2 regions of the Mesorhizobium sp. ESP-6-4 genome follow, and region 1 is predicted to be linked to the other one. Evidence: predicted binding sites of a transcription regulator. Region 1 holds the regulator's gene; the other holds the start of a gene.
What was found. The regulator PhoB, encoded in region 1, activates phosphate uptake and scavenging genes when phosphate is short. The targets are predictions, from matches to a motif close to TGTCATNNANCTGTCAT.

Region 1 (10,136 bases):
GTCGACCAGCGGAACGCCGGCGGGAGCGGTCTTGTCAGCCATGATCCCTTTCCTCCCTATAGTCCTGCTCAGACGCGCTTGCGATAGAGGGTGTCGAGCCACACCGCCACGACCAGCACGGCGCCCACGACGATGCTCTGCAGCGGTGAATCGACGCCGAGCAACACCATGCCGGACTGCAGCGACTGCATCAGCAATGCGCCCAGCATGGCGCCGAGCACGGTTCCGGAACCACCTGCGAGCGACGTGCCGCCGATGACCGCCGCGGCGATGACCAGCAGTTCATCCAGCGTCCCCAGCGCGTTTGTCGAGGAGTTCTGCCTGGCCGACGAGATCGCCGCCGCGATCGTCGCCAGCACGCCCATGATCATGAACACCTTCATGGTGATCCAGCGCGTGTTGATGCCGGCAAGATTGGCGGCTTCCGGATTGCCGCCGATGGCAAAGACGTAGCGGCCGAATCTAGTGCGCTTGGTGACGAAGGTCATGATCAGGCCGGCGGCGACCGCCATCAGCACCGGAATGGCGATGCCATGCGCGATGAACAGCCCGCCTTCGGGCACGGTGATGTTGTTGGCCGCGGCGTAGCGGTTCACGATGCCGACCGGCCACGGATAGGAGTTGGCGAGCCACACCGCGCCCAGGATGACCGCGCAGGTGACCGTGGCAAGCAGCGTCTCGGCCCAGACCGGACGCAGCGGGAAGCGGAAGCGCTTGCGCTGCACGCGGCCGTTGAAATGCATGAAGATAACCGCCAGGCAGGCGACGATGCCGACGGCCCAGCTCCATTTGGCGCCGATCGAGCCCGCCGGGCCGCCGCCCATCAACTGGAACGTGGCGTCGAGCGGCGCAACGGTCTGACCGCTGGTGACCCACCAGGCAGCGCCCCGCCATACCAGCAATCCGCCCAGCGTGACGATGAAGGCCGGCACTTCGAGATAGGCGATAACGAAGCCCTGGAAGGCGCCGATGATAAGGCCGAGCGCCAAGCCGATCAGCAACGCCAGAACCCAGATCCAGGGGTTTCCCAGTTCAAGCCCGACGAAGCGAACCAGGAAATGCGCCTGGGCAAAGCCCATGACCATGCCGATCAGCCCTTCGGCCGACCCGACCGACAGGTCGATGTTGCGCATGACGATGACCAGCACCATGCCGGAGGCCATGATCGCCACGGCCGAAGACTGAACCGACAGGTTCCAGAGATTGCGCGGCGTCAGGAACGTGCGGCTGTCGAAGTCGAGCGGGTTGACGCCGAGCCGCAGGCTGGAAATCACATGCAGCCCGATCCAGATGAGGAGCAGCGCACCGATCATGCCCAGCATGCGGGTGTCGAGCTCGGTCGCCTTCAGGAACCGGGCAACAGTGCCGAGTTCCGACGCTCGCGCGGTGTCCGCCGGTTGGGTAGACGTCGTGTCGGTCATGATTTCCTCCCACCGGCTTGCCGTCTGGCGCGGATGCCGGAACTCAGCCTAGAAGCTATCCGCCTGAGGCAGAACGGCAAAATCTTTTGAGAAAACGCCGCGGCTTTAAGACAATCCCCAGGAAAGTGCGTAGCGGGTTTCCGTCCGGGATTGCGGCAACAAAAACCAGGAGCGGTTCATTGAACCGCTCCTGGCCGCGGCGCAGGTATTTTTGATCGAACGTCGGCAAGGCTCAGTTGCAGACCTGGACGCTGCCGGCGGGCACGCCCGCGCAGACCTCGTCCTTCTTGATCCAACCGGCGTCGATGACGACGTTGAGATTGTCCTTGGTGATCGCGACCGGCGTCAGGAACAGCGACTTGACGGTGTTGCCGCCGGGCGTCGTGAAGTCCTTGGCGCCGGCGATGTCGCCCATCTTCTTGCCGTCGGCGAGCTGCGAGGCGATCTCGGCGGCGTTCTTGCCGAGCTCGCGCGCGTCTTTCCACACCGACACGGTCTGCGTGCCGAGCGCGATGCGGTTGAGCGCCGCGTGGTCGCCGTCCTGGCCCGAGACCGGCACGGTGCCGGCCAGCCCCTGCGCCGTCAGCGCCGCGACAACGCCGCCGGCGGTGCCGTCATTGGCAGCCACGACCGCGTCGACCTTGTTGTCGTTGGCGGTCAGGAACTGCTCCATGTTCTTCTGCGCGTTGGCCGGCAGCCAGCCGTCCGTGTAGGCCTCGCCGACATTCTTGATCTTGCCGCTGTCGATGGCGTCCTTCAGGACTTCCATGGAGCCCGCGAACAGGAAGTCGGCGTTCGGATCGGAGCCCGAGCCCTTGATGAAGACATAGTTGCCTTCCGGCTTGGCCTTGAACACCTCGCGGGCCTGCATGCGCCCGACTTCCTTGTTGTCGAAGGTCAGGTAGAACACGTCCTTGTTCTCAATCAGGCGGTCGTAGCCGACGACCGGGATTCCTTCATCGAGCGCCTTCTGCACCGCCGGGCCGATCGCCGAGGCATCCTGCGCCAGGATGATCAGCGCGTTGGCGCCCTGCGAGATCAGGCTTTCGACGTCGGTCAGCTGCTTGCCCGGATTGGACTGCGCGTCGGCCGAGATATACTTGTCTCCGGCGGCCTCGATGGCGGCCTTCATCGCTGCTTCGTCGGTCTTCCAGCGCTCTTCCTGGAAATTCGACCACGACACGCCGATCACCTTGTCCTTCGCCTCGGCGACGGACGCCAGCGTCAGCGACATGGCAACGCCCGCCAGAATGGCGGCTGCAAATTTCTTCATGATATCCTCCCTGCGCCCGTGCGGCGCGACCCAGACTGGCCCAAAGGCCGGCACAGAGGCTTTTTTTCGAGCCTCAAAAAAATAGTGGTCCAGCACAACAGCGCTGTCAACCGAGATTTTGATGGGTTTTGATGGGCTCAGGCATTTTTTTCGGTGTTCGCAATAAATAATGACATGGCCCCTGGCTTCTGCCACAATCCCTAGCGTGTCAGCGACAGGCCATGGCATTATCACAAGGCCGCGATGACCGGGGAGGACGTGCGAAACGATGTCGGTCGGAATCCGCCATGACGATTTGCGCCGGCGCAACCGCGCCATGGTGATTTCGGCGGTACGCCGCGCCGGTCAGCCATCACGAACCGAAATTGCCGCCACCACCGGGCTCAGCCACTCGACCATTTCGGCGATCTCCGCCGACCTGATCCAGGAGGGCATTCTCACCGAAAGCAAGGCCAGCGAGCCGACGGCGTTGAAGCGCGGCCGGCCGCAGATCGGCCTGGCGCTGAACCCTGAAGCCGCCGCGGTGCTGACCGTGGTGTTGTCGCTGAACTTCCTGTCGGTCGCCGTGATCGATTATGCCGGTCAGGTTGTTGCCGAGGAGCAGCAGCGCCTGGACACGCTTGTCATGCCCCGCGACGAGCTGATCGGCGAATGCGTGGCGATCGTGCGGCGCCGGCTGCAGGATCCCGACCTCGACGTTGGCAGCGTCGCCCGCATCGCCATGGGCATTCAGGGCATCACCGATTCTAATGCACGCGCCATGCTCTGGTCGCCGATAACGCCGCTGACCGACATTCCTTTCGCCGACATTCTCGAGAAGGAGTTCGGCATCTCCGCCACCATGGAGAACGACTGCAACATGATGGCGGTAGCGCTGCAATGGCGCGACCCGGAGCGCTATCGCGACGACTTCATCGCCATCCTGTTGTCGCACGGCATCGGCATGGGTCTCGTGCTCAAGGGTGCGCTGTTCACCGGCACGCATTCCTCCGGCGGTGAGTTCGGCCACATGATTCACCGCCCGGGCGGGGCGCTTTGCCGCTGCGGCCGCCGCGGCTGCGTCGAGGCCTATGCCGGCAACTATGCGATCTGGCGCAGCGCCATGAAAATGAGCGAGGACGCCGAGCCGGTCGACGTCGGCGACGCCGACATGCGGGCCCTTGCCGCGAAGGCGCGCGAGAGGGACGGCCCCGAACGGGAGGCTTACCGCCGGGCCGGCGAGGCGCTTGGTTTCGGTCTCGGCAGCCTGTTCGCCCTCATCGACCCGGCGCCCGTCGCCATGGTCGGCGTCAGCGCGGCCGCCTTCGACCTGATCGAGCCGGCGCTGCGCGAGGCGATCGCCCAGACGGCCGGCGGCCAGCACTCCGAATCGATCTCCTTCGACACCGAGCCGAACGAACTGCCGCTGATCCGCGAAGGCTGCGCCATGCGCGCGCTGACCTTCGTCGACCAGGAGATTTTCGCGCCGGGAGGCCAGGCAAGAGCGGGGACGGGAAAGAACGTGGCCTGAGGCAGCCTTGAAGAGGTCCGGGGACAGCAGCAGACGATTGAAATTAGCGAAGGGAAGGCCCCGCAGCTTCGTCATTCCAGGGCGGAGCAGGAGCGAAGCTCCGTCGCGGAGACCCTGGAATCCATGCCGCTACCTCACGCGTCGAGCGCAGCGGCACAGAATTCTGGACTGTCGCAACGCATCGACATCACGGAATGAATCCTCGGGTCTGCGCTGCGTCGCTGCGCTCCTTGCTCCGCCCGTGGATGACGAAGCACAAGCGTCTCGGCTAATCGCCAATGCACGCGATCCGATGCTGGAGACAGAATCCGTCAGCGCCTCGGCGCCTTACCCCTAATCTTCCCTGATCGCGTAACCTGCGCCTCGGATGGTACGTATGACATCCGGCATGCGGCCGTTGTTGACCGCCTTGCGCAGGCGGCCGACATGGACGTCGACGGTGCGTTCGTCGATATAGATCGTCTCGCCCCAGACATTGTCGAGCAGCTGGCTGCGCGAGAACACCCGGCCGGGATGACGCATCATGAATTCCAGCAGCCGGAACTCGGTCGGGCCGAGCCTGATCTCGCTCTTCTTGCGGTAGACGCGGTGCGACTCGCGGTCGAGCACGATGTCGCCGACCTTGAGCACGCTGGACAGCACCTCCGGCTTGGCGCGGCGCAGCAGCGCCTTGACGCGCGCCATGAACTCCGGCGTCGAGAACGGCTTGACCAGATAGTCGTCGGCGCCGGTCGAAAGGCCGCGCACGCGGTCGCTTTCCTCGCCCCGCGCTGTCAGCATGATGATCGGCAACCGCTCTGTCTCGGGCCGCATCCTGAGACGCCGGCAGAGCTCGATGCCGGAAACCGCCGGCACCATCCAGTCGAGCACGAGCAGGTCGGGAACGTTTTCCTGAAGGCGGATTTCGGCCTCGTCGCCGCGGGTCACCACTTCGACCTGGTAACCCTCGGATTCGAGATTGTAGCGGAGCAGCACCCCAAGCGGCTCCTCGTCCTCCACCACCATGATGCGTGGCGCGATCATTGGCAGGTACCTTCGTCAGGCCGCCGGCGCCGACATTGTCGTCTCGTCCTGCTTGGGACGATTCGCGGGCAATTGCGTGCCGGTCAGCACATAATAGGCGTTCTCGGCGATGTTGGTCACATGGTCGCCGATGCGCTCGAGATTCTTGGCGCAGAACAGAAGATGCGTGCAGGCGGTGATGTTGCGCGGGTCTTCCATCATGTAGGTCAGGAGCTCCCGGAAGACGGATGTGTATTTGACGTCGATGCGCTCGTCGTCGTTGCGAAGCTTGGCCAGCGCCGTGGCGTCGCCCACCGTATATTCCTGGATCACGGCCTGGACCTGGATCAGCACCAGCTGCGCCATGGAATCGATCGAATGCGTGAGGTCGCGCGGCGCGGCGCTGACGCCGACCGAGCCGACGCGCTTGGCGATGTTCTTGGCGAGGTCGCCGATGCGTTCGAGGTCGCCCGCCATGCGGATCGAGCCGACCACATTGCGCAGGTCGTCGGCCATCGGCTGGCGCTTGGCGATCAGCGTGATGGCACGGTCGTCGAGCTCGCGCTGGCGCGCGTCCATGATGGCATCGTCGGAAACGACGCGCTGCGCCATGGCATTGTCGGTCTCGAGCAGGGCCTTGGTCGAAGCGCCGACCATCGAGCTGGCGAGATCGCCCATGTCGTTGATGAGCCGGCTGATCTGCCTCAGATCCTCGTCGAAGGAAGCGACGGTATGTTCGGCCATGATGATGTCCTCGTATGAGCTCAGCCGAAGCGGCCGGTGATGTAGTCCTGCGTGCGCTTTTCGCGGGGCGAGGTGAAGATCTTCTCGGTCCGGTCGAACTCCACCAGCTCGCCCAGATACATGAACGCCGTCTGCCGCGACACGCGCGCCGCCTGCTGCATGTTGTGGGTGACGATGACGATCGTGTAGTCGGCCTGCAGCTCGTCGATCAGTTCCTCGATCTTGGCGGTCGACAGCGGATCGAGCGCCGAGGCCGGCTCGTCGAGCAGGATGACCTCGGGCTTCACCGCAACGGTACGGGCGATGCACAGGCGCTGCTGCTGGCCGCCCGAGAGGCTGAGGCCGCTGGCGTTGAGCTTGTCCTTGACCTCGTTCCAGAGTGCTGCGCGCTTCAGCGCCTGCTCGACGCGGCTGTCCATCTCGGCCTTGCTGATCTTCTCATAGAGCCTGACGCCGAAAGCGATGTTCTCGTAGATCGACATCGGGAACGGCGTCGGCTTCTGGAACACCATGCCGATCTTGGTGCGCAGCAGATTGAGGTCCTGCGAGCGGTCGAGGATGTTCTTGCCGTCGAGCAGCACCTGGCCCTCGGCGCTCTGTTTCGGATAGAGCTCATAGATGCGGTTGAGCACGCGCAGCAGCGTCGACTTCCCGCAGCCCGACGGGCCGATGAAGGCGGTCACGCTGCGCTCGGGCAGGGACAGGTTGATGTCCTTCAGCGCCTTCGACTGGCCATAGTAGAAATTGAGGTTCTTGACCTCGATCTTGGCCTTCTCGACGGTCGTGTCGGCTGCGTTCAGGTCGGTGGACAACATCGGTTTCATCTGTCCTCTCTGCGTCCGGTTAGGCTGCGGGCGATGATGCTCAGCCCGAGAACCGTCAGGGTGATTATGAGTGCGCCCGTCCAGGCCAGTTGCTGCCATTCCTCGTAAGGGCTGAGAGCGAACTGGAAGATGGTTACCGGCAGGCTGGCCATCGGCGCATTGAGATTGCTCGACCAGAACTGGTTGTTGAGCGCGGTGAAGAGAAGCGGCGCCGTCTCGCCGGAGATGCGGGCGATCGCCAAAAGGATGCCGGTGACGATGCCGGAGAGTGCCGCGCGATAGGCAACCGAGCGGATCACCACCCAGCGCGGCGCTCCGATGGCGGTGCCTGCTTCGCGCAGCGCGTTGGGCACAAGGTTCAGCATGTCCTCGGTGGTGCGCACCACGACGGGGATCACCAGGATCGACAGCGCGACCGCGCCGGCAATCGCCGAGAAGTGCCCCATCGGCCGCACCATCAGCTCGTAGACGAACAGGCCGATGATGATCGACGGCGCCGACAAGAGGATGTCGTTGATGAAGCGCACCACCGTCGTGAGCTTCGAAAAGCGTCCGTATTCGGCCATGTAGGTGCCGGCCAGCACGCCGATCGGCGTGCCGACGATGATACCGATGATCGTCATGACGATGCTGCCGTAGATGGCATTGAGCAGGCCGCCGGCATCGCCGGGCGGCGGCGTCATTTCTGTGAATACCGGAAGCGACACCCCGGAAAGCCCCTTGTAGAGCAGGGCGCCGAGAATCAGCGCCAGCCAGGCCAGCCCGATGCCCGCCGCGACGACGCACAGCGTCATCATCACGGCATTCTTGCGCTTGCGACTTTGGTGAAGCGATGCGGCAGTCGACATCGGTCAGGCTCCCGTGCGGCTATCGATGCGCAACAGCATGTAGCGTGCGAGCGCGAGGATGATGAAGGTGATGATGAACAGGATCAGACCGAGCGACACCAGCGAGGATGTATAGAGGTTGCCGTCGGCTTCGGTGAATTCGTTGGCGATGGTCGCCGAGATCGTCGTGCCCGGCGCAAACAGCGAGGCGCTGATGCGGTGCGCGTTGCCGATGACGAAGGTGACGGCCATCGTCTCGCCGAGCGCGCGGCCGAGGCCGAGCATGACGCCGCCCATGATGCCGACGCGGGTATAGGGGATGGTCACGCGCCGGGTCACTTCCCAGGTCGTGCAGCCGATGCCGTAGGCCGATTCCTTCAGCACCGCCGGCACCGTGTCGAACACGTCCTTGGTGATCGAGGTGATGAAAGGCAGCACCATGATGGCGAGGATCAGCGACGAGGTCAGCAAGCCGATGCCGTAGGGCGGACCGGCAAACAGGCTGTCGAGGCCGGGGATGCCTTTGAACAGCCAGATGATGAAGGGCTGGACCGTCGTCTGCAGGAACGGCGCGAAGACGAACAGGCCCCAGATGCCGTAGATGATCGAGGGAATGCCGGCGAGCAGCTCGACCGCGATGCCGATCGGACGCCGGAGCGGGCGCGGGCAGAGCTCGGTCAGGAAGACGGCGATGCCGATCCCGATCGGCACGGCGATGAGAATGGCGATGGCCGAGGTGACGATGGTGCCGTAGATGGGCGCGAGCGCGCCGAAATTCTCGGTGACCGGGTTCCAGGATTCGGTGGTCAGGAAGGAGAAGCCGAACTTCGACAGCGCCTCCCACGATCCGGCGACCAGCGATATCGCGACCCCGCCGAGCAGAACGAGCACGAGCATGGCGGAAAGGCGCGTCGCCGTCCGGAAAACCATGTCGGTGACGGCGAAGCGGCGCACCGTCGCTTCTCTGGTCCGCATGGCGGACGATGTCGCGGCTTCGGAAACGGCTGTCATTTAGCCCCTCGCATTTCGAAAGAGACAGGAGGGCGCCGTAGACGCCCTCCTTATTTTGCGGGAATTACATGCCGGAGTAGAGCGGCTTGCCGTTCGCGTCGACGATGTCCTTGCTCCACATTTCCTCGACGCTCTTCACGACCGCGTCGGGCATCGGAACATAGTCCAGGCCGGCGGCCAGCTCATCGCCCTTGGCATAAGACCAGGCGAAGAATTTGAGCGCTTCGGTCGTCGCCGCGGCGTCATCGGGCTTCTTGTAGACGAGGATCCAGGTGGCGGAGGTCATCGGCCAGGATTCGGCGCCGGCCTGGTTGGCCAGGATGACGCCGTAGCCCGGCTGCGAGCTCCAGTCGGCATTGGCCGCAGCGGCCGAGAACGCGGCGGCGGTCGGCTCGACCTTCTTGCCGTCCTTGTTGATCAAGTCGGTGTAGGTCAGCTTGTTCTGCTTGGCGTAGGCGTATTCGACATAGCCGATCGCGCCGCCGGTCTGCGACACGTTGTTGGCGACGCCTTCATTGCCCTTGGCGCCGATGCCCACCGGCCACTCGAGCGCGGTGTTGACGCCGACCTTCGACTTCCAGTCGGCGCTGACGTCGGCCAGGTAGTAGCTGAAGTTGAACGTGGTGCCCGAGCCGTCCGAACGGTGGACGACGGCGATCGCCTGGTCGGGCAGCTTGACGTCGGGGTTGAGCTTCTTGATTGCTTCGTCGTTCCAGTTGGTGATCTTGCCGGCGAAGATGTCGGCGAGCGTCGGACCGTCGAGCACCAGCTCGCCCGGCTTGATGCCTTCGAGGTTGACGACCGGAACGATGCCGCCCATCACCATCGGGAACTGCGCGAGCCCGGTGGAGTTGAGATCCTCGCCTTTCAGCGGCGCGTCCGAAGCGCCGAAGGTCACGGTCTTGGCCTTGATTTGCTTGATGCCGCCGCCGGAGCCGATCGACTGGTAGTTGAGACCGATGCCGGTCTCCTTCTTGTAGGCGTCGGCCCACTTCGCGTAGATCGGATAGGGGAAGGTGGCGCCAGCGCCGGAAATGTCGGCTGCCATCGCGGCGGCCATGCTAAGGGTTGATGCCGCAGCCATTGCAATTGCAACGGCCGCCGAGCGGATGAAATGTCTCATGTGGCCTGCTCCTGTTCGGAAGATGGTCTTTCGGCACCCGTTGTATCGGCGCCCGGTCAGCGCAATAGCCCTCGATTATTACAGTCGCATGACAGTTTCGTGTCAGCCCGGTAACGCCTGAACGGGGATGCACGGAAGGGTCCGCGTCAGCCTCGAAGGACCGGCCGGAGTTTGCCGCGGAAATCAGCAACTTGTCTGACTTTTGAAACAAAATTTATCCCGGCGGCCGGATGACGGCCGCCGGGAAATAAAATCCGGACGAGAGTGCGTTGCCAGTAAGCCAGAGCGGATCATGGCGTGGCCATCGCCGAAAACAGGGTCCGTTGGGGTAGAGTCGACGCTGTTTCTTGTCGGCGGTCGCTGCTCCCGCCCGTAACCGAAGAGCGGAATCAATGTCATGA
Region 2 (10,136 bases), on a different contig from region 1:
CTTCATCAATCCGGCCGTTCTGGGCAGTGGCCGCCGCATTTTCGACAAGGGCGGCTTTGGCAGGCTGAGGCTCCTCGGCTCCAAGCCCTATGCCTGCGGCATGGTGGTGAGCCGCTATGCGCCAGCGAGGTGAGAAGGCAATCGATGGGAGATCGCTCTGCCTGAATCAACGCGGTGTCCTAACTACCTGTCTGGCCATGCCTTTCCCGGATGGGTTGGCAACCGCCCCCGCTGACCAGCCGCAGCTGCACGCCTGGCGTGATGGACCGCTGCCAAGCGGCGCGGCCGTTGCCCACGGCGGCAAACCAGCGGGCTTCGCACGATGTCAGGCCGATAAGCACCCGGCCGGCATATTCGGCCGGCGCGCCATTGGCCGCATCGAACACCGTCCAGCTGCTGCCAGGCGGCTCCTGCACCGGGACGAACCTCATCGGAGACTCCATCTGTGAAGAGATGGGCAATATAGCAGGCGCGACTTGGCGTTCCTATGATGTGGTTCACATTGGCACACATTTACGGTGGATAGCACCGCTGCGGCTGCAAGCCACCAATCTCCTTGGCTGCTTGCCCTACTGCCCCGCCTGGTCGGCGTCGGTCAGCGTGCCGAGGAAGGCGACGATGTCGTCGATCTCGGCATCGGTCAGCGCCGGCTTGTCGCCGGGCTTTTTGCCATTGAAGGGCGGGTCTGTGTTGAGGTTTCCCCAGTAAGCCTTTGGCAGATCGTCGAATTTGTCGACCGTTCCGTCCGCCTTCTTCGGGTACCAGCGCCCAGGATCCGTATCGCGGCTGGCGTAGAAGGCGACCGCGTCGCGCAGCGTGTGGAAATAGCCGTTGTGGAAGAAGCTTTTCCGCAAGGCAACGTTGCGCAGCGTCGGCGTCTTGAACAGGCCGCAATATTCGACGCGGTCCTTGAGATCGGTGCGCAGCGGACCGCACAGGCCGAGGTCGACATAATTGGGATCGGCATTGGCGGGGATCGCCGGGTTGCGCGGCACGGCAATCGCGATCAGGCCGTAATCAGTGAATTGCGGCGGCTCGCCGTCATTGGCCGGTTCGCTGAGATGACAGCTCGCGCAATTGCCCTTCGCTGCGTCCTCGAACAGCATGCGGCCGCGCAATTCCTGCGCGGAAAGTTGCGCCTTGCCGGCAAGGAAAGCGTCGTAGCGGCTGGAATAGGGATAGAAATCGGCGCTGCTCTGCTCGAAGGTGCCGAGCGCTTCCACAGCGGCGTCGAAGGCGTCTTGCGGATGGTCGAAGACATCGGCGCCGAAGGCCGCCTTGAAGGCGCCGGCATAAGGCGCGTTGCGCAGGCTGGCGACCACTTGGGCCGCGTCCTTGTTGCCCATCTCGAAGGACGACAGCAGCGGGATTCTTGCCTGGTCCTTGCCGTGGTCGGCGCGGCCGTCCCAGGTCAGGCCCCCGGTCGGGCCATTGTCGACGCTTTCGTCGCCTTCGTCCTCGGAGTCGTAGAAATGCTCGGTGAAGGCGGGCGCCGCCTGCAGGTAGCGCAGCGACGGCACGGCGCGAACGCCGGGCTGGTCAAGATTGGCTCCGCCCATTTCGACCGGTGCCGCCGAGGCCGGCCCGAAAGCATGGTTGGGATCGTGGCAGGATGAGCAGGCCTGCTTGCCCGAGGCCGAGAGCGAAGAGTCGAAGAACATCTGTCGCCCCAGCGCCGTCAGCGCCTCGGCGCGGGCGAAGGCTTCCTGCCGCGTCATCGGGCCGGGATGGACACCGGATGGCTCCTCGGTGTTGGCGGGCGTGGTGGAGGCGACGATCGTGGCCGCTGCAATGGCGATCGCGTGATTTTTCCGATATCCCATCGTCTTCGGCGATATCCCTGATTTCTCCGCCCGGTTTCTTTGGCGGCGTAAGGATCGAGTGCAACGGATTGATGACCGGTCTTCCCGCTCACGAAACCGTGTTCGGCCGGGGCCGAACTGTCACAAAGGTGACAAGGCGTCGAAGTAGCTGGGCATTGATGCAGTGTTGCGTTCCTGCATTGCCGTCCTCCAGCCATTCCCAAGCCACGAGGCATTTTCCATGATCCGGTCCTTTCTCTCCCTTTGCCTCGCCTTCACGGCGCTGGCATCGTTCTCTGCTGCTGCCCAAGCGGCGCCTGCCGGTTACGACAAGATCGACACCGTCGTCGTCATCTACGCCGAGAACCGCAGCTTCGATAACCTTTATGGCGGCTTCCCCGGCGCGAACGGCCTGGCCAACGTTTCGCCCGACCAGGCGCGCCAGCTCGACCGCGACGGCAAGCCGCTTTCCGAACTGCCGCCGGCCTGGGGCGGACTGACCGGCAAGGGCGTCACGCCGGCGGTGACGGAGGCGCAGAGCGCGCATCTGCCCAATGCGACATTCGCCATCGACGATCCCAAGGGCTTCAACGAGAATACCGGCGTCATCACCCATGATCTGTGGCATCGTTTCTATCAGGAGCAGATGCAGATCGACGGCGGCCGGAACGACAAGTTCGTCGCCTGGGCCGATTCCGGCGCGCTGGTGATGGGCCATTATGACGGCTCGATCCTGCCGATGTGGGCGATCGCCAAAAAATACGTGCTGGCGGACAATTTCTTCCAGGGCGCCTTCGGCGGCTCCTTCCTCAACCATTTCATGCTGGCCTGCGCCTGCGTGCCTTACTATCCAAATGCCGACACCAGCCCGGTGAAGGCCCAGATTGCCGTCGTCGAGCCGGATGGCGTGACGCTGAAACCGGCCGACAATTCGCCGCCCTCGGCGCTGGGCGGCGTGCCGAAATTCGCCAATGACGGCGCCATCACGCCCGACTTCTACGCCGTCAACACCATGCAGCCGCCTTACCAGCCAAGCGCCAACAAGCCGGCCGAGGGTGGCGACAAGGCGCTGGCCGATCCGGCGCAGCCGACCACGCTGCCGCCGCAGCACGAGATCACCATCGGCGATCTGCTGTCGCTCAAGGGCATTTCCTGGGCGTGGTATTCGGGCGCCTGGCAGGCGGCGCTCGACGGCAAGAACGCGACGCCCGTGCCGAACTTCCAGTTCCACCACCAGCCCTTCAACTATTTCGCGGCTTATGCGCCGGGCACGGCCGCGCGGGCCGAGCACCTCAAGGACGGCGGGCTCGGCGGCACTGAGTTCATCAAGGCGATCGATGACGGCAAGCTGCCGGCGGTCTCTTTCTACAAGCCGCAGGGCAACCTCAACGAGCATGCCGGCTATGCCGACGTGACCTCCGGCGACCAGCACCTGGCCGACCTCGTCGCGCATCTGGAGAAGAGCCCGCAATGGGCGCATATGCTGGTGGTCGTCACCTATGACGAGAATGGCGGCTTCTGGGATCATGTCGCGCCGCCCAAGGCCGATCGCTGGGGCCCGGGCAACCGCATCCCGGCCTTCATCATCTCGCCCTATGCGAAGATGGGGATGGTCGATCACACGCAGTATGACACGACCTCGATCCTGCGTTTCATCACCGCCCGCTACGACCTGCCTGTGCTGCCCGGCATCGTCGCCCGCGACAAGGCGCTGCGCAACCACGACCAGCCGCCGATGGGCGATTTGACGGCAGCGCTCGATCTGACGAAGTAGCCTCTCAGAACCCGGGTTCCTCGCCCCCGCCAGAGGCGGGGGAGAGGTGTCCGCAAAGTGGACGGCGAGGGGGCTTCGCAGGGCGCTCCCCCTCTCCGTCTCGGCTTCGCCGAGCCACCTCTCCCCCATTTCATGGAGGCGAGGAAACGCCAATCGCCCACGGCCTGCCTCGGCGATTGCCTCAGTGAATTCCCGTCCGCTATCAATGGCCTCCAAACTGGAGACGACACGATGGCAGACTTGAAAGTCAGAACCCGCAATGCCGGCGCGCTTGCCGTCCTGCCGCCGGGCGGCCTGCCAGCGGTCACCACCCCGACCGGTGGCACCGTCGATGTGGTCACGCAGGTCAGCGCGCCCGGCTTCAGCCCGCTCGACCTGCTCCATGCTTCTTTAGCCGCCTGCATGGTGCTCAGCGCCCGCATCGCCGCCACCCGCCTCGGCGTCGCCGACCGGCTCGGCGAGGTGAGGGCGGATGTCAGCGGCGAGAAGGCGAAGGACGAGCCCTCGCGGGTCGAGGCATTCATCGTCAAACTGGAGATCACCGGCGACCTTGATGCCGCAATGAAAGAACGGATCCTGGCGGACGCGGAAAACATCTGCACCGTCTCCAACACGCTGCGCGGCGCGCCCGCGCTTCGTTCCACGCTGGGGTGAGCGCAATGGCGTATCTTTCGTCGATCGACTACGCGACCGCCTCGGACGACATCCGCGCCGAGCACGACCGCGAGCTCGCGCTGCGCGGCCGCATGACCAACATGAAGCGCATCCTGCTCCACTCGCCGGCCGCCCACCGCATCTACGCCGAATGGTTCACGCTGCGCGACCTTCTCAAGCCCACACTCGACGACCGCGCCATCTGGCTGTTGTCGAAAGCGGTCGCCGAAACGATGCGCGCCGAGATTCCCGTGACCTTCTTTCGCCGCGCATTGATCGACAACGGGCTCGACCCCGAAGCGATCGAACCGACCGCCGACGAGACGCTGCTGATTTCCTTCGGCATGGCAATCGCCGCCGATGCCAATGGCGTCCCGGAAGAAACCTGGGCCGCGCTCAAGGCGCGCTACGACGAGACGCTGCTCGTCAACCTCACCGCCTTCGCCGGCATCATGGTGGCGACCTGCGTATTCACCAATGCGGTGAAGGTGGATCTCGATCCGGAGCTGGAGATGTATCGGAGGCAGTGAGGCGCGACTTCTCCTTCTCCCCCTGTGGGAGAAGGTGGATCGGCGCGTTAGCGCCGAGACGGATGAGGGGTGTTTCAGCTTGGCGATAAGATTGAAATCGCCGCCGCCTCATTCCTTCCAGCACCCCTCATCCGACCTCGCTGCGCGAGGCCACCTTCTCCCGCAAGGGGAGAAGGGAAAGCCGGCGCCCCCCGCAGGAATCGGGTGGCCGACGCTCATCCTTCGCCCCACTTTGACACCAAGCGAAGGAGCCAACTCATGACCATCCATTCCCTCAACACCAAGCGCGCCAGCCGCTCCGCCGAATCCCGCGTCGCAGCAGAAGATTGGCGCGCGCTGGTGTCAGACCTCAACGCCCATGGCTGTGCAGTCATGCCCGGCATGCTGTCGGCGGAAGAATGCGCCGATATCGCCGCGCTCTACCCGCATGAAGAGCATTTCCGCAGCCATGTCGTGATGGCGCGCCACGGCTTCGGCAAGGGCGAATATCGGTATTTCAAATATCCGCTGCCGGACCTGATCGAGGGCCTTCGCACCGCGCTCTACCCGCGCCTCGCCCCCGTTGCCAATGACTGGAACGAGAAGATGGGCGTTGCCCAGCGCTATCCGGCCGAGCACGCCGCCTTCCTGAAACGCTGCCACGACGAGGGGCAGGTAAAGCCGACGCCGCTTCTGCTGCAATACGGCCCCGGCGATTTCAACTGCCTGCACCAGGATCTCTACGGCGAGCTTGCCTTTCCGTTGCAGGTGGCGATCTTGCTGTCCGAGCCCGGCGAGGATTTCACCGGCGGCGAATTCGTGCTCACCGAGCAGCGCCCGCGCATGCAAAGCCGCGCCGAGGTGGTGCCGCTCAAGCGCGGCGATGCGGTAATCTTCGCCGTGCACAACCGGCCGGTGGAGGGCACGCGAGGTTACTATCGCGTCAACCTGCGCCACGGCGTTAGCCGCCTGCGCTCGGGCAGGCGACATACGCTCGGCATCATCTTCCATGACGCGAGGTGACACTCCCCGCGGCGGCGTTTTTTTTACGCTCCCGGCCGCCGATAACGGATCGATTTCGCCCTGCCCAGCGCGTCCATCGTCTCCTCGACGCTGAGGAGGACGGTGGTCTCGCAGGAGCTGAGCGCCCCTCCGGCACCGATGGCGAGCACGACGGACGCCATCGAAACATTGTCCGGCGCCTCCCACAGGTTCCAGCCGTCGTGCTCGCCGAACGCGTACCAGAACCCGTGCAGCTTTCCGCCCACCGATTCTATGTATGAGCTGGCTGCCTTGCGGCGATCTTCGGGGTTTTCGATCATTCGCGCCCATGTCTCGGGCGTGTAGCTGAAGCGCGTCAGGTACATGGCCATGGTTGACCTCCCTTGCCAGAGCCCATCAAGTGGTTGGCTCCAGCACTAAGCGCTCGATCTGTCGGCGACGCGAATCAATTTTACCTCGGCTGGGTTCTGCCCCGAAGGGAATAGGCCGAGCGCGGCATGCGGCGCTTCTGCCTCTTCCCCTCGTGCCCGCATTCGCGTAATGCCCCGGGCAAATCCCCGCCACGTCAGCGAAGTTTCCCGGACCGTCCCATGATCCGTCTCGAAAATATCGGCAAGCAGAACGGCCGACAGATCGTCTTCATCGAAGCTTCCGCCGCCTTGCAGAAGGGCGAGAAGATCGGGCTTGTCGGCCCGAACGGCGCCGGCAAGACGACTCTGTTCCGCATGATCATTGGCCAGGAGCAGCCCGATGAAGGTCAGGTCTCGGTCGATCGCGGCGTCACCATCGGCTATTTCAGCCAGGATGTCGGCGATATGGGCGGCTTGAGCGCCGTCGCCGAGGTCATGGAGGGCGCCGGACCGGTCAGCGCGGTCGCTGCCGAGATGCGCGAGCTTGAGCACGCCATGGGCGATCCCGACCGCGCCAACGACATGGATCAGATCATCGAGCGCTACGGCGAATTGCAGCACCGCTTCGAGGAGCTTGACGGCTATGCGCTCGACGGTCGGGCGCGCGAGGTGTTGGACGGCCTCGGCTTCAGCCAGGAGATGATGGACGGCGACGTCTCAAAACTCTCCGGCGGCTGGAAGATGCGCGTGGCACTCGCCCGCATCCTGTTGATGCGGCCCGACGTCATGCTGCTCGACGAGCCGTCGAACCATCTCGACCTCGAAAGCCTGATCTGGCTGGAGAAATTCCTCAAGGATTACGACGGCGCGCTGCTGATGACCTCGCACGACCGCGAGTTCATGAACCGCATCGTCACCAAGATCATCGAGATCGACGCCGGCGCGCTCACCTCCTATTCCGGCAATTATGAATTCTACCAGGAGCAGCGTGCGCTGGCCGACAAGCAACTGCAGGCGCAGTTCGAGCGCCAGCAGGCGATGCTGGCCAAGGAGATCGCCTTCATCGAGCGCTTCAAGGCGCGCGCCTCCCATGCGGCGCAGGTGCAGAGCCGGGTGAAGAAGCTCGACAAGATCGACCGCGTCGAGCCGCCGAAGCGCCGCCAGACGGTGGCCTTCGAATTCCAGCCGGCGCCGCGCTGCGGCGAGGACGTGGCGACGCTGAAGGGCATCCACAAATCCTATGGCAGCCGCTCGATCTATTCAGGCCTCGACTTCCAGATCCGCCGCCGCGAGCGCTGGTGTGTGATGGGCGTCAACGGCGCCGGCAAGTCGACGCTTCTGAAGCTGGTCGCCGGCGCCTCCGAGCCGGACGAAGGCTCCGTCGCGCGCGGCCCGAGCGTCAAGATGGGCTATTTCGCCCAGCACGCCATGGAGCTGCTCGATGGCGAGCGCACCGTTTTCCAGACGCTGGAGGACTCGTTTCCGCAGGCCGGCCAGGCGCCGCTCAGGGCTTTGGCCGGCTGCTTCGGTTTTTCCGGCGACGAGATCGAAAAGAAGTGCCGCGTGCTTTCCGGAGGCGAGAAGGCCCGGCTGGTGATGGCGCTGATGCTGTTCGATCCGCCAAACCTGCTGGTGCTCGACGAGCCGACCAACCACCTCGACATAACCACCAAGCAGATGCTGATCGAGGCGCTGTCGCAATATGAAGGCACGATGCTGTTCGTCTCGCACGACCGCCATTTCCTGGCGGCGCTGTCGAACCGCGTGCTCGAGCTGACGCCCGACGGCGTCCACACCTACGGCGGCGGCTACACCGAATATGTCGCCCGCACCGGCCAGGAAGCGCCCGGGCTGAGGGGGTAGGGCAAGACCCTACGCAATGGGCGGCGGCGCATTCCCCCTGTCGGGCGAGCGCCGGCGCTTACCCCCTCGCCAGCCCGCGATCGATCAGCCGCGCAAGCCGCGCCGAGAACGCCTTGGCGTCGGCCGGCTTGTCGCCGTCGAGCACACGTGCCTCGTCGTAAAGCAGATGCGCGGCGTCTTCCTTGAACGCCTTCTCGTCGTCGCCGAGCTTTGCCAGCGCCGCCACGCGCTCGTGGCGCGGGTTGATCTCGAGGATTGGCTTGGCCGCCTTGTCGAGCCGGCCGGCGGCGTTGAGCAGGCGCTCGAACTGGCGGTCCGGGCCATGCTCCGGCGCGACGAGGCAGACGGCGCTTTCGGTCAGCCGGTCGGAGGACTTCACGTCCGAAACCTCCTCGCCAAGCGTCGTTTTCACGAAAGCCAGGAAGGCGGCGATATCCGACGACGTCTCCGCGTCGGGCTTCGTCGCATCTTCGGGCAGCGCAATATCGGCGAGCTCGGCCGCGCCCTGCGTCACCGACTTGAACGGCTTGCCGTCGAATTCCAGCGCTATCGTCACCCAGAAGCTGTCGACGGGATCGGTGAGGAGCAGCACCTCGATGCCGCGTGCGCGAAAACCTTCGAGCTGCGGCGACGCTTCGAGCCGGGCGCGATCGTCACCGGCCATGAAGAAGATCGCTTTTTGTCCTTCCTTCATCGCTGCGACATAGTCGGCAAGGCTGCGCCTGTCTTCGCCTGAGGTCGTCGAACGGAAGCGGGCAAGCTTCAGCAGTTGCTCGCGTCGCTCGTAGTCCTCATAGAGACCTTCCTTGAGGACGACGCCGAAATTTTCCCAGATTTTGGCGTAGGCTTCGGCATCGTTTTCGGCCGTCTTGGCGAGATCGCCGAGAACGCGGTTGGTCACGCCCTTGCGGATCGCTGCGAGCAACGGGCTTTCCTGGATCATCTCGCGCGAGACATTGAGCGGCAGGTCGGCGGAATCGACCAGGCCGCGCACGAAGCGCAGGTAGCGCGGCAGCAGATCGGCTTCGTCGGTGATGAAGACGCGCCGCACATAGAGCTTCATGCGGCCCTTGCGGTCCTGGTCAAACAGGTCGAACGGCCGCGATCCCGGCACGAAGGCGAGCACGCTGTATTCCTGCCGGCCCTCGGCGCGGAAATGGATGGTCGAGGCGGGCTCGTCATACTGGCCGGCGATGCTGCGGTAGAAGTCGGTATATTCCTCCGGCTTGATCTCGCTCTTTTGCCGCACCCAAAGCGCCGTGCCGTCGGCGATGTCGCGCGGTTCGGCGCCGGGCTTTTCGACAAATGTGATTGGCACCGGCACATGCCCGGACTGCGACTTCGCCAAGCCCTCGAGCCGATAGGGCGTGGTGTAGGACGAGGCGTCCTCCATCAGATGCAGCACCACGCGCGTGCCGCGCTTGGGTGCTGCCTCGAGCGGCGCCGGCGCGATCTCGTAGGTGCCCTTGCCGTCGGACGACCAGCGGAAGGCCTCGTCGCTGCCGGCCTGGCGGCTGATGACGTCGACACGGTCTGCGACCATGAAGGCCGAATAAAACCCGACGCCGAACTGGCCGATCAGCTGCGTGTCTTCCGCCGCCTTGCCGGCTTCGACGCGCTCCATGAAGGCGCGGGTGCCGGAGCGCGCGATCGTGCCCAGCGCCTCCGCCATCTCGTCGCGGCTCATGCCGATGCCGTTGTCCTCGACCGAAAGCTCCTTGTTGTCCGGATTGGCGGCAATCGTGATGCGTGGCTTGGCATCGTCGCCCAGAAGCTCTGGCCGGCTCACCGCCTCGAAGCGCAGCCTCTCGCAGGCATCCGCCGCGTTGGAGATCAGCTCGCGCAGGAAAACGTCTCGGTCCGAATAGACCGAGTGCACCATCATATGCAGCAGCCGCGAGACGTCCGCCTCGAATGTCCTGGTTTCCTTCGCCTTGGTGTCCGTCGTCATTCAAAATTCCTGGGTTCGGTTATTTTGTCCGTCGCGCCAGCACGCGCCGGTTTCAAATCTTCAGCCATTGTTGCTTGTGGACGCGCGCCCTGCCAGCGCTGCGGGCGCCAGCGAAACCATGTCCGGCGCCAGGATATCGTGGCGGCGGGCGAAGGCAACAAGGGTTGTCCGCACCATTTCCGCGTCGATCTCGCCGGCAATGCCAGCTTTGCAGGCGTTGAGCGCGATCGC

Region 2: a site for PhoB is predicted at 1,884-1,900, ahead of LB523_RS23335 (acid phosphatase). Genes of this name have one in related genera too.

The regions. Positions count from the first base shown of each region.
Region 1 is NZ_JAIUGS010000003.1:400,458-410,593, reverse strand. Features, by position in the region: gene LB523_RS09140 (ATP-binding cassette domain-containing protein) at 1-42, opposite strand, end outside; gene LB523_RS09135 (sugar ABC transporter permease) at 69-1,421, opposite strand; gene xylF (D-xylose ABC transporter substrate-binding protein) at 1,654-2,694, opposite strand; gene LB523_RS09125 (ROK family protein) at 2,963-4,204, shown strand; gene phoB (phosphate regulon transcriptional regulator PhoB) at 4,538-5,227, opposite strand; gene phoU (phosphate signaling complex protein PhoU) at 5,243-5,950, opposite strand; gene pstB (phosphate ABC transporter ATP-binding protein PstB) at 5,971-6,774, opposite strand; gene pstA (phosphate ABC transporter permease PstA) at 6,771-7,622, opposite strand; gene pstC (phosphate ABC transporter permease subunit PstC) at 7,626-8,612, opposite strand; gene pstS (phosphate ABC transporter substrate-binding protein PstS) at 8,677-9,735, opposite strand.
Region 2 is NZ_JAIUGS010000017.1:30,530-40,665, forward strand. Features, by position in the region: gene LB523_RS23320 (dihydrofolate reductase family protein) at 1-133, shown strand, start outside; gene LB523_RS23325 (hypothetical protein) at 180-431, opposite strand; gene LB523_RS23330 (cytochrome-c peroxidase) at 570-1,823, opposite strand; gene LB523_RS23335 (acid phosphatase) at 2,044-3,576, shown strand; gene LB523_RS23340 (OsmC family protein) at 3,808-4,230, shown strand; gene LB523_RS23345 (hypothetical protein) at 4,236-4,760, shown strand; gene LB523_RS23350 (2OG-Fe(II) oxygenase) at 5,019-5,762, shown strand; gene LB523_RS23355 (GYD domain-containing protein) at 5,786-6,112, opposite strand; gene LB523_RS23360 (ABC-F family ATP-binding cassette domain-containing protein) at 6,332-7,954, shown strand; gene htpG (molecular chaperone HtpG) at 8,013-9,905, opposite strand; gene LB523_RS23370 (DUF982 domain-containing protein) at 9,966-10,136, opposite strand, start outside.